2 regions of the Alkalinema sp. FACHB-956 genome follow, and region 2 is predicted to be linked to the other one. Evidence: predicted binding sites of a transcription regulator. Region 2 holds the regulator's gene; the other holds the start of a gene.
The links. The regulator HrcA, encoded in region 2, represses chaperone genes, less so after heat shock. The targets are predictions, from matches to a motif close to ANTTAGCACTCNNNANTNNNGAGTGCTAANT.
Positions count from the first base shown of each region.

Region 1: groES (co-chaperone GroES) is a predicted target of HrcA. The motif match lies at 3,200-3,230, and genes of this name have one in related genera.

Region 1 covers NZ_JACJRC010000013.1:52,482-58,932, forward strand. Annotated here, with positions in the region: gene H6G21_RS14745 (ATP-binding protein) at 1-806, opposite strand, end outside; gene groL (chaperonin GroEL) at 901-2,535, opposite strand; gene groES (co-chaperone GroES) at 2,674-2,985, opposite strand; gene H6G21_RS14760 (exosortase-dependent surface protein XDP2) at 4,147-4,950, shown strand; gene arsB (ACR3 family arsenite efflux transporter) at 5,320-6,451, opposite strand, start outside.
Region 2 covers NZ_JACJRC010000021.1:25,079-31,529, reverse strand. Annotated here, with positions in the region: gene H6G21_RS19005 (GspE/PulE family protein) at 1-708, shown strand, start outside; gene H6G21_RS19000 (rhodanese-like domain-containing protein) at 941-1,288, shown strand; gene hrcA (heat-inducible transcriptional repressor HrcA) at 1,909-2,997, shown strand; gene H6G21_RS18990 (CoA-binding protein) at 3,101-4,015, opposite strand; gene H6G21_RS18985 (ATP-grasp domain-containing protein) at 4,386-5,585, opposite strand; gene H6G21_RS18980 (YqiA/YcfP family alpha/beta fold hydrolase) at 5,914-6,451, shown strand, end outside.

The sequences.
Region 1 (6,451 bases), on a different contig from region 2:
TGCTCATCGCGTCGCTTAATAACGAAACCTCCACGTTTTGCAGAAACCATACGATCAATCCCCAAGGAGGCAATTCTCTCAATTTTGGGATCAATAGTTTGCAGCGCTTGAACAATATTATCTTCTTCAGGTGTGAGAACAACTTGGTCGAAAAGCTCAATCATTTGAGGAATCAGCAATGAAGATGAAGTAATAAACTGCACCTTAATAGATGAACTTTTTATAGGCTTAATTCGCATCCTTCTGGAGTAGTCTGAGCGAATTCCTCCATCAGCAGATAACGGAATCTTAAGTTCTTCTCTGTCTCCATTGAAAGACCAGGTCAAAACCAGTTCTACATCACGAGTCAGTTCTTCATCAACCAGATCAACCAAAAGAGTTTCTTGCTTGAATTCATGAATTTCAATTTTTGCAACTAATTCTTCAGCAGATCCATCTGTCATCACCGAAATTGTAAAAGATTGATCTAGTACTAACTCATGCCCATGAAATAAATGTCTAATATCTAGTTCTCGACTACCACTTCGTTCTTCTGTGCGAGAAACCTCACCTCTTTCTACCATCGTTTGTGTGACAGAGGCTAAATTAGCTCGTGATTGTAAAAGTTGAATTGCTTCTAAGATTGAGGTTTTACCACTATTATTTTCGCCGACCAACAAGTTAATTCGTCCAAGCTGTGTCAGCTCGAATGATTTAAAGCTTCGGAAATTCTCGACTTTAAGCGATTTGAGCATTGGCTCCCGACCTAAATAGCACCTTCGTTTTGGTGAGTTCGCTAACAACATCTTGATTGTAGCAATGCCCATACAAAAAGCACGATCGAGTTCTTTTGGGATCTCGATCGTGCTTCATAATTCAGCCTAAAACGTTAAACAACGCTTTCAGACTCGTGACTTGGAATTAGTAATCGAAGTCGCCCATGCCGCCTGCGCCACCAGCGGGAGCCGCTTCCTTCGGTTCAGGCTTGTCTACCACGATGCACTCAGTGGTCAACACCATTGCCGCGATCGAAGCTGCATTTTGCAGTGCGCAACGAGTCACCTTAGCGGGGTCAACAATCCCTGCGCTAATCATGTCTACATACTCATTGGTCGCAGCATTGTAACCGCTGTTGAAGGGCATTTCCTTCACGCGCTCAGCGACTACCGCACCGTTTTGACCTGCGTTTTCAGCAATCCGCTTCAGAGGAGCCGTCAGCGCGCGGGCAACAATCAGCGCCCCGGTCAATTCTTCTGCTTGCAGGTTACCCGAAGCCCAGGTTTCCAATTCGGGAGCCAGGTGGGCCAAGGTGGTACCACCACCGGGGACGATGCCTTCTTCAACCGCAGCCTTGGTTGCGTTGATCGCATCTTCCAGACGCAGCTTACGATCCTTCATTTCGGTTTCGGTCGCTGCACCGACTTTCACCACAGCCACGCCACCAGCCAACTTAGCCAGACGCTCTTGCAGCTTTTCCTTGTCGTAGGAAGACTCGGTTTCTTCCATTTGACGACGGATTTGCTCAACCCGTGCCTTGACTTGCGCTTCGTTACCTTCAGCAACGATCGTTGTGGTGTCCTTGGTGATCGTGATGCGACGAGCTTTACCCAGCATGTCCAGCTTCGCAGCATCGATCTTCAGACCTGCATCTTCGGTGATCAGCGTCCCGCCGGTCAGCACTGCGATGTCTTCCAGCATAGCCTTCCGACGATCGCCAAAGCCAGGAGCCTTCACAGCTGCAACGTTCAGTACGCCGCGCAGACGGTTCACCACCAGGGTTGCCAGGGCTTCCTTCTCGATGTCTTCAGCGATGATGACCAGAGGACGGCCCGCCCGAGCCACTTGCTCCAGCACAGGCACCAAGTCTTGGACGAGGGCAATCTTCTTGTCAGTGATCAGGATGAAAGGTTCTTCCATCACTGCTTCCATCCGCTCGGTGTCGGTGGCGAAGTAGGGAGAGATGTAGCCTTTCTCGAAGCGCATCCCTTCGGTCACTTCCAATTCGGTGGTCATGGACTTCCCTTCTTCCAAGGAAATCACGCCTTCTTTGCCCACCTTGTCCATGGCGCTAGCAATCATGGCACCCACTTCTTCGTCGTTACCGGCGGAGATGGAACCCACTTGAGCGATCGCCTTGGAATCTTCCACAGGACGAGCCTGTTCCTTAATCTTGTCAACCAGGAAGTTGGTCGCCTTATCGATCCCTTTCTTCAGCAGGATTGCATTGGCACCCGCTGCCACGTTGCGCAGACCTTCTTTAACGATCGCGTGGGCCAGTACAGTTGCGGTGGTGGTACCATCCCCAGCGGCATCGTTAGTCTTGGACGCTGCTTGACGGATCAGGGAAACCCCGGTGTTTTCAACGTGATCTTCCAGTTCAATTTCCTTGGCGATCGTCACACCATCGTTGATGATTTGGGGTGCGCCGAACTTCTTCTCCAGCACCACGTTGCGACCTTTAGGCCCAAGGGTCACTGCAACGGCTTCTGCCAGGATATCCATGCCTTTTTCGAGGGCACGACGAGCATTTTCGTTATAAATAATGCGCTTAGCCATGGTTCAAGTCTTGTCTACTTCTGAAGGGTCAATAAAAAGCGGAAAAATGCAATTGAGGACTTGAGAATTGGGAATTGAGAATTCGAAACGTAGATTCTCCTTTCCGTCTTCTCCAGTACCGATTTACTTGCCGATTGACTACTGCACAACGGCCAGGATGTCACGCTCAGTCAACAGAACGTAGTCGTCGCCACCCAGCTTGATGTCGGTGCCAGCGTACTTGGAGTACAGGACTTTGTCGCCCACTTTGACTTCCAGTTCTTGGCGAGAACCGTCATCATTGCGCTTACCGGGGCCAACTTGCACGACTTCACCGACTTGAGGCTTTTCCTTAGCGTTGTCGGGCAGGATGATGCCGCCAGCAGTCTTCTCTTCTGCTTCCGACACCTTCACAAAAACGCGATCGCCTAAGGGTTGAACAGTAGACACGCTCAAAGATACGGCTGCCATACAAAGTCTCCAAACTCTCTATAATCTTGTGCAAACAATAACGTTCACAGAGTGCGGTGACAGGCTCAAGTTCCAACTCGCTCAGACGAATATTCAGTTCAACTGCGTCTGTTCAAGAAGGTCAATTCCTGCGGGTCACACCTGTGGACGATGACTGGAAATTGGGACTTGGATTCAGTCCCCGACTACCCAGTCTATCGGAGTTTGGACTCAAAATTAGCACTCCCAACTCCTGAGTGCTAATTTAACGAAGCTTGATGTTCGATGCAACTGCGTAAACTGTACGGCTTCCCGAACTGAGCGATCGGCGTTCTAGGGCAGTGGGCCTGAGTGTAGGTCACGGGTTTCGGTTACGCCCCTGTTTAGGGACTGACTTGGATCAGTCATTTAGGGTCTTCAATCAGCGCATTCATTCAGTTCACTTAATCAGTTGACTCAACCCGTTCATCAAAATTGTCCAATTTAGGGCTGAAATTAGCTCGGTTTACAGTTCCCTATTTCTTTCCCAGTAGGTTTATGTAGTTTCCGTAAAGATACGCCCATCCCCAGGACATACACCGAGGCCCCTGTGATATTAATTACGTATGGCTTCTATGAGGTTGATTTCAACTCCGTCAATTCTCTGAATAGGCTTGGAGTCGTGAAAAAAACTTCTTAGCAGACAACTGAGTGTAGCAAAGGCGTAGGGTGAGTAATTGCTTACCCTATTTTTTTTGTGTTTGAGCGTGGCTAGTTCGCGGGGGCGTTGCTCACCGGCTGGACGATAGCCTTGAAATGAAACCCCTTCCAGCCCAGCCAGCAGGCGATCCATCTCGTTACCCGCCCCGAACAATTCCCTGCGAATCTTCCCTGGCAATCCTCTCGCCTGAGGGGCCGTTCACCCGCAGATTCCCTCACCAAAATTTTCTATTTCTGCAAAAAATGTTGTATGTAAAGACACGTTGGGCACAATGCTTAAAAGAGATATAGCTTCTATAAAGTCTACGTGTAACTACTGGCAGCTATGTGATTAATGTGTCATCTTTTAAACAGGAAATACGGAATTCATCCGAACTATTTTTAGGATTGCTCCCGCCCCCAGAGCCTCTGCCTACATCTCTTCCTTCGGGAAAAGATTTCACACGAAACCATTCAGTTGATCGTTGCAAGAGGAGCATGACCATGAGTTACAAATTTTCCTGGATTATCGCTAGCAGCCTGTTCGCCACCCTAGCGTCGATCGCCCCCGCCCAAGCCTTCACGACCTTTACGTTTAATACCAGCTACTCCCCCAAGCCAGCGGATCCAACAAAAGATATTAAGTTAGAGTCTGTCACATTGGGTGACACTACTGTTAGTTCTTTTAACTTGGTAAACCGCGCAAACATTTTGGTTAACAATCTGCCCGCCCAGCCCGGTCAATCGGTGCAAGGCCCTGGCAGCAGCGATGCAGGCACCAATACCGGCTCCGATCCGCTCTTGCCGGAAGGCCCCGTGGTCGAAAGTCCGACGGAAGCCAATATTGTGGCGAGCTTAGGTAACCTCAACCTCAATAGCATCATTGATACCGAAGATAAGTGGGGTACCTCCAGCTTCAACTTGTTCTTCGATCAGCCTTCGGATCACTTCTTCCTCTATGAGCGGGGAATGAACAGTGATTTGTTGGTGGAAGCGATCGATGCATCGGGCAATTTGCTGGGTGAGTCCTTCAAAATCACCCGCGATTTGTGGACGAGTGCAGGTTACTCCATCATGACCCACGAAATTGCGGATCAACCGAAGCCGCAAGCGGTAGGTTCCTTCGGCCTCAGAACCAAAACCACGATCGCAGGTTTGCGACTCACCAGCTTCAACAGCAATCCCAACAGTTTCAATGGGCCAGACTATAAAGTTGTGGCTGCGAAGGTGCCCGAACCCACTGTGCTGCTGGGTCTAGCCATGGCAGGCGGCAGCTTACCGCTACTGCGTCGTCGGAAGCTGGCTTAGTTTCTCAATTCTTTTCGGCCTGTCGTCTTGATGTTCCCTGTGTTTGTTTTGATTGCCTAATCTGTTGTATTTCGCCTGCTGTCAGTAGTTTATTGGACTTCAACATCGGTTCAAAATTCAACATCAGTTCAAAGTTCAATATCAGTTCAAAGTTCAATATCAGTTCAAAATAGGAGGTGGGCTAGGCTACGGAATCCCACTGGAGAGTAGCAGGTGTTCAAAGCTAAAACGATAGCATGAGCCTTGCATGATCGCCCTTCAGGGGACGGTCTACAGTTTGGATTCCGTATGCCACTTATCAATGGATCATCAATAACGCATCAATTTGAGCAACGTGAATGATCGCGATGATGAGATATCGAACATTCATCACTGCGAAGAACGGGAGGAGATACAGCGCGGATCGAGTAGGGTCGCTTTTTCCGGTTCGCGCGGAAACCATGCGGCGGTTCGTTTACAGACCTCCACTAGCATCAGCATAACCGGGACTTCGATTAGCACACCGACCACGGTTGCCAGAGCAGCGCCCGAGTTGAGTCCAAATAACATTACAGCCGTTGCGATCGCGACTTCAAAATGATTGCTTGCCCCAATCAATGCCGCCGGAGCCGCATCCTCATAGGATAATCGCAGCTTTAATGCTGCCACATAGGAAATCAGAAAAATAAAGTTGGTTTGTAGAAACAATGGAACTGCAATCAATAAAATGTGCAAGGGATTGTTAACAATCAGCTCTCCTTTGAACGCAAACAATAAAATCAGCGTAATCAATAGCGCAGAAATGGCAGCGGGATTGAGGTACTTGAGGAATTTTTGCTCAAACCAAACACGTCCCTTGTGTCGCAAAATCCAGTACCGGGAGTACATTCCAGCGATCAAGGGTAAGCCTACATAGATCGCAACCGAAAGCGCGATCGTTTGCCAAGGAACGACGAGATCATTAGCAGCTAGTAACCACCGCCCTAACGGTGCATACAAAAACAGCATCGCCAGAGAGTTCACAGCGACCATCACTAAGGTATGACCTTGATTGCCGTAGGAGAGATAGCCCCACATCAAGACCATTGCGGTACAGGGTGCAATCCCTAGCAAAATTGCGCCTGCAATGTAGGAATTGGACAGGGCAATTTCCGTTCCGCGAATCATCTCCGTTCCGCCAATCAGAGGGCGGAATAGGCCCCCCAGAAACAGTTGAGCAAATAACACCATCGTAAACGGCTTGATCAACCAGTTCACGACCAGCGTCAGAATCACAGGTTTGGGAGTGCGGACGGCTTGCTTGGCCTGGGAAAAGTCAATTTTGACCATGATGGGATACATCATGAAGAACAGGCAAATCGCGATCGGAATCGACACCTGATAAATGCTCATTGCATCTAGGGTCGTTGCGATCGTTGGAAACAGTCGTCCCAGGACAATTCCAATCCCAATACAGAGAAAGACCCAACCCGTCAGATATTTCTCAAAGAAACTAAGATGACTTCCCGCCTGTATTGGGGGC
Region 2 (6,451 bases):
GTTTTACCCCGGATTACCCAAACCCAAGTCCATGAAGCCGCAGGCATGACCTTTGCAGCAGGGCTGCGATCGATTCTGCGGCAGGATCCGGACATCATTATGGTGGGGGAAATTCGTGATCATGAAACCGCAGAAACCGCTGTACGTGCAGCCTTAACAGGTCACCTAGTACTGACCACCCTGCACACCAATGATGCCACCAGTGCGATTCCTCGTTTGAAGGATATTGGGCCGGATCCTGGGTTGCTGAGTGATGCCTTGTTAGGCGTGGTAGCCCAACGGTTGGTGCGCAAGGTCTGCCCCCATTGTGCTGAACCCTATACCCCGACCGACAAAGAATTGACGATTTTGGGCATTACCCGTGAAGAAGCCCAAGCCCACAATTGGATGAAGGGGAAAGGTTGTGCACGGTGTTTCAACTCCGGACATTTGGGTCGGGAAGCCATCATTGAACTGCTGAATATCGACGACACGGTGCGACAGATTATCTATGAAGGCACCATGACCCAACTCCATGGATATTTAGCGGAGAGTAATTTTGAATCCTTCCGCATGGCCGCGATCGCGAAAGTTAACGCAGGGGTGACAACGGTGGATGAAATTTTGCGGGTATTGCCCCACAGTGCCCTTGCCCGCCGAAAAACCGTCCGCCCACCCGCCCACATTCCGCCCACCCATATCAAGGTGATTAATCAACAAGCGATTTAGACCACGGTCAACCAATGGTGAACTCATTGTTAGCGCATTATTAACCCGTTGAATGCAGGGGATCCCCTGAGATTGATCAACGGGGACTCGTTTGCGGATTGGAGAGCATGGTAGGCTGGGCGGGGATTATCTATGAGCTTGAGTTTCAATCCTTTTAAGTTCTCAGACCGTTAAGTCCCCAGCCTGTTAGTCCCTAGTCCGTTAGTCCCCAGCCTGTTAAGTCTCCATTCCTATGTTTCAACCCACTCTGCCCAGCATTAGTGTTGAAGAACTGGCTCAACAATTGGCCAATATGCCGGATTCCTTGCAACTCGTGGATGTCCGTGAGCCGGAAGAACTGGCGATCGCGCAGTTACCGAATAGCATCAGTCTCCCCTTAAGCCAGTACGAAGTCTGGTCGCGGGATATTCACAGTCGTCTGGATGCGGATCAAGCCATTGTGGTGTTGTGTCATCACGGTATGAGATCGGCCCAGATGTGCCAATGGCTGATGGGACAGGGATTTACGCAAGTGAAGAATATTACTGGGGGGATTGACGCTTACTCCGTATTGATCGATCCGTCGATTCCTCGCTACTAGCCAGCCTTCTGGTTTGACTAGACGATCGGCGAATTTTGACAAGTGCAAGAATTTTGACAAGTGCAAATCAGGTGGGACTCTGCCAAGGGAGAGAACTGCCTACAAATGCTGCATTCTTGCTTTTGAAAATTGCGCCAAAACTGCTCACCCTCAGCAACGACAGAAAACGAGATCTGCTATCTTAGGGACACATCATTGCAGAAATTGCAAAAACTTAACAACTTCCGGGTTCTGTGCCAGAAGTCTGTTGAGTCTGTTACGTTCTGTTGAGTCTGCTAGGAGATCGGAGCGTGAAGTTGTCCGTCAAGATTTTTCTACATTTTTAGAATTTCTTCGATCGCACCTTGACGACTCCAGGATTGCCTGCGGAAATATTGCTTGCGAACCGGAATCGCCTGCGGACCGGAGTTTCCATAGCAATCTTGTGCTGAAGGGCAGTCAGTCTGTGGGCCGTCAGTTGGTCCAATGGGCCGTCAGTTGGTCAATAGTCAGTGATTTTACGCGAGCAGCAGGTTTCCCTGCATCTGTTTTAACTGCATCTGTACTGAATCTGTTTTGAACCTTAATCCGTTTTAATCCTCATTTAACGCCCGTTTAGTTCCCTTCCCAGTAGCTTCAAAATGTCTATTCAAGTCACCCTTAACAACCGCCAGCAGCAGGTTCTTTGGGCTACGGTACGACACTATGTTGCCACCGCAGAACCCGTCGGATCAGAAGTACTGGTTAAAGAATATAAGATGAGTGTGAGTTCCGCGACGATTCGGAATGCCATGGGGTTTTTGGAGAAAGCGGGCCTGTTGTATCAGCCCCATACCTCGGCGGGCAGAGTTCCGTCGGATTCGGGCTATCGATTGTATGTGGATCATTTGATGCAGCCCATGCCACAGATGACGCCCCAGGTAGAACGATTGTTGGCCGATCGCTTGCAGGCAAGCAACTGGAGCGCAGAAGCTGTTTTAAAAGGTGCTGCACAAATTCTTGCAACTTTGAGTGGCTACATCACCCTGATTACGACCCCGCTCACCCACAATTTGGAGCTGCGCCATTTGCAACTGGTGCAAGTTGACCCCAAGCGAGTGATGCTAATTCTGGTGACAGATACCTATGAAACGCAGTCGGTGCTGATGGATTTGCCGGAATCGCCGGAGCCGGAAGATGCGGAATTGTTGGAGCAGGAATTACAGGTGTTGTCCAACTTTTTGAACGATCGCCTCCGAGGCAAAACGTTAGTGGATGTGCAGGCCGTGGACTGGCGGGAACTGGGACAGGAATTTGAGCGGTATGGTAGCTTGCTGACCGCGATCGTCCAGGAAGTGGATCAACGGCTGGCTCAGGGGGCTGCGCCCACTCAGATTTTGATTAGCGGCTTGGCAGAAGTGCTGCGGCAACCGGAGTTTTCCGAGTTGCAACAGTTACAAACCATTTTGCAATTATTAGAAGAAGGGCAACAGCAACTGGTGCCTTTGATTTTCGATCGACCCCAAGGTGGCGATTTACAAGCCTCCCGCGATCGACGGGTGATGGTGCGCATTGGTGCAGAAAATCCCCTTGAACCGATTCGTTCCTGCACACTCATTTCCTCCACCTACCATCGCGGCAACATTCCTGTGGGGAGTATTGGCGTTTTAGGCCCCACCCGAATGGACTACGACAACGCGATCGCGCTAGTGGAAGCAACCGCAGATTACCTCTCGGAACGCCTCAGTTAACCCCTTGCACTTAGATTTTTCTGGTTCACAGAAAAATCTCTATGAGACAGCTATGAGCCAGATAAATCCCTCAGAGTGTCAGCGATCGCAAAAGTTCTTTGTGTCATGAGGCTTGGAGTTTTGAAGGCGATCGCTTCAGCAATTTATGCACCAAATCAGGAATTTGGGAGGGACGCTCGGCCACGGGAACTCCCGCCCGCTTGAAGGCCGCTACTTTACTTTCTGCTGTCCCAATATCTGGGCCAAAGTCGAAGGTTTTGGATTCAATAATGGCCCCTGCATGGCCAATTCGACGATTACGCGGAGCAGTGTGACCAGCAATGTAAGCGACAACGGGCTTATCGATCGCCTCTGAAATATAGTGGGCTGCCCGTTCTTCACTATCGCCGCCAATCTCTCCCACTAAAACGATCGCCTCCGTTTGGTCGTCTTCCTCCAGAATTTGTAGCCATTGGGGAAACGTGGAACCCACGATCGCATCACAGCCAATACTGACCCCGATCGACTGTCCAATCCCCGCCCTGGTTAAGGTGCGGGCAATTTCATAGGTTAGGGGGCCATTGCGGGTGATTAATCCTACATTCCCTGGCATGTAGAAATCGGGGGGATGAATGCCCAACAATAACTGTCCTGGCACAATCACTCCAGGGCCATTGGGGCCAACCACCAACGTTTCCGTTGCCTCCGCTTGGCGCACAAGATGCACCATATCTAGGGGCGGAATCCCTTGGCTAATGAGAATAATTTGCCGAATGCCAGCTCGAATGGCCTCCAGCGCCGCATCCAAGGCTGCATAGGGATGGGTGCAGATAACTGTGGTTGAGATGCCCCGCGCGATCGTGGGAATTTGTTCAACCATGTCGTAAATCGGAATATCGGCCACTGTGCTGCCTCCATACCCCGGACTCACCCCTGCAATAATATGAGTGCCGTAGGTTTTCATTAACGGAGCATAGGTCATTCCTAGGGGTTCTGTGATCCCTTGAATAATGACTTGGCTAGTGGGCGAAAAAATCATAAATATCAAACTGCACTGGATTAATTATTCTTGAGCGAAATTACTTATTCTTTGGCAGGAAGAATCCATTCGCTCAAACATTCGCCTGAGAGCTTGTGCTATGGACTATAAAACGGTTGTCTCCAAACTCGCAAGCTGTTTGAGGATCGAGCCCCACTCCCTGCGTGCTGAAAAGATAGCAAGTTTACAGCCACCACTCTCCCAGGATTCTTGGCGCACACATAAGGTGAAGCTTATAGGATAGCGATTTTAGTTGAGGGCTGTGGCTAGATGGATGACATTTCCTACAATGCCCGGATGTCTTCGTCCGATCTTGGGCCACTCAAGAATTTCCGTAAAATTACTGAGTTTCCTTCGGGTTAAGTATTGGTTAAGACGAGGTTTTATTAGGTTTAACTCGCTGCATCACTTCCTTGATCGCTGCATCCAGATCCTCCAGAACCACGATCGACGTTCCACTCAGGATTTCCTTAGCAGCTTCGTAGTCCTTGCCCGCGAGGCGCACAATCACTTGCGGTGTAAAGGTGACTCGGCTGACGATCGTGTCTTCTTGAGTCCGGGTATAAGTTCGCACATTGTGGGTGTGATTTTGCAGGAACTCCACTAACGTCTGGGCAATATCTTGGCAGGAAACAATGCCGCCAACTAAGTTGACTAAAATGATCTTAAGTTGGGACTGTTGCCCCATGCGATGGAGCCCCTGATCCAAGCGTTGACACAGGGTATTGGGGAGCCATTGATGGTGGGTTTCGCTGCCGATGTTGAGAAAACACAGGGGCTTACCACCGGCCTGATACACCAAATCTAGCGTAGCCATGGTCAACCCCGCGCCATTGCAAATCAAGCCGATCGACCCATTGGTATCCATGGTCATTTGCAGTTCCGGTTGCCGATCGAGGGGATTGACGATCGGGGATTCGCTCAAACTCGCGAGATCAGGATGTCGCCCTAAGGAGCCATCGTTGACCGTCACCTTGCCATCTAAGGCCATGATCTGACCGGCGTGATCCACCGCTAGCGGGTTAATTTCAATCAGATCTAAATCCTTGTCATCGAGCAGCCAATACATTTTTTCAATCACTTGGCTGACAGCATTCATCAAATCGCCCTGCAACCCCATCTTGAGGGCCAACTGTCTGGCATAGAACGGTGAAAAGTCCCCGTCCACGACGACTTGCTGCATTTGGTCAATGGCCGACTGGACTTCCATCCCCCCTTTACACGAGCCTAGGAGAACCGGGCGACGAATCGATCGGTTTAATGTAACGGCTAAATAAAACTCCTGAACGGCATCAAATTTGGCTTCTGCCAGCAAAGCCTTGGGATATTCGCCCATGATGGGCAAATTAAAAATCGTTTGGGCAGCGGCAACCGCATCAATAGTATTTTCAACGAAGCGGACTCCCCCCATGCGGCCCCGGCCCCCAATGTAGACTTGGGACTTTAAAACTACAGGGTAGGGAATGGTGAGATTTCTCAGATCCTTGGGCCGATCGATCCGTTGGGAGGGCAAGACGGGAATGCCAACCGTGCGGAATAGTTCTTTAGCTTGATATTCGAGGAGATCCATAGTTCGCCTGCGTCTTTTGGGTGGCATGTCCTGACTTCCAACTCCTTAAAATATACTTTTGCAGCGATTAGATCCATGGGTTCCCGCTGCCATGATTGTTACGTGTTTTTCTGCCGGGGCAATTACGCCCCATCCTAGCGAGGACACCCCAATTCCCTCTATATCCCATCTGACAGAGTCCTGGCTGAGTCTAGGAGGGTTTATGCACCGAATCGTTGGCAATTCAACCGAGGTTTAACGGAACGTACGATCGTCCGATGGAAAATGATTGTTTTGAATGATTGCCTTTAATGATTATTTTTGATCATAACTTTTATAGGGTTTTCTTATGATGTATGTCTATCTCCATGGGTTTGCCTCCAGTCCACGATCGTGGAAAGCCCAGTTTGCCAAATCCCGATGGCAAAAATATCACCAACCCCTCATTACGCCGGATCTTAATCAAAATGATTTCTCGCACCTCACCCTCAGTCGTCAAATTCACCAAGTCCAAACACTAATTGCTGATGCACCCGCTGTGACACTGATTGGCTCTAGTTTTGGGGGACTGACCGCCGCTTGGTTGGGGGAGCGATTTGCGAATGTGCAAAGGTTGGTTTTACTAGCCCCCGCCTTTTATTTTTTGGAAAACTGGCTGCCGACGATCGAGCCAGCGGCTTTGCACAAGTGGCAAGCGGGGGAACCGATGATGGTTGACCACCATGGCGAAGGACAAAAATTGCCGCTGCACTATCAATTTATCCAGGATTTAGAACAGTACTCTGAATCACATTTACAAAAATCCCTACCCACATTAATTATTCATGGTCAAGGGGATCAAATCATTCCGATTCAATCTAGTTATCAATATTCCCAAAATCGCCCTT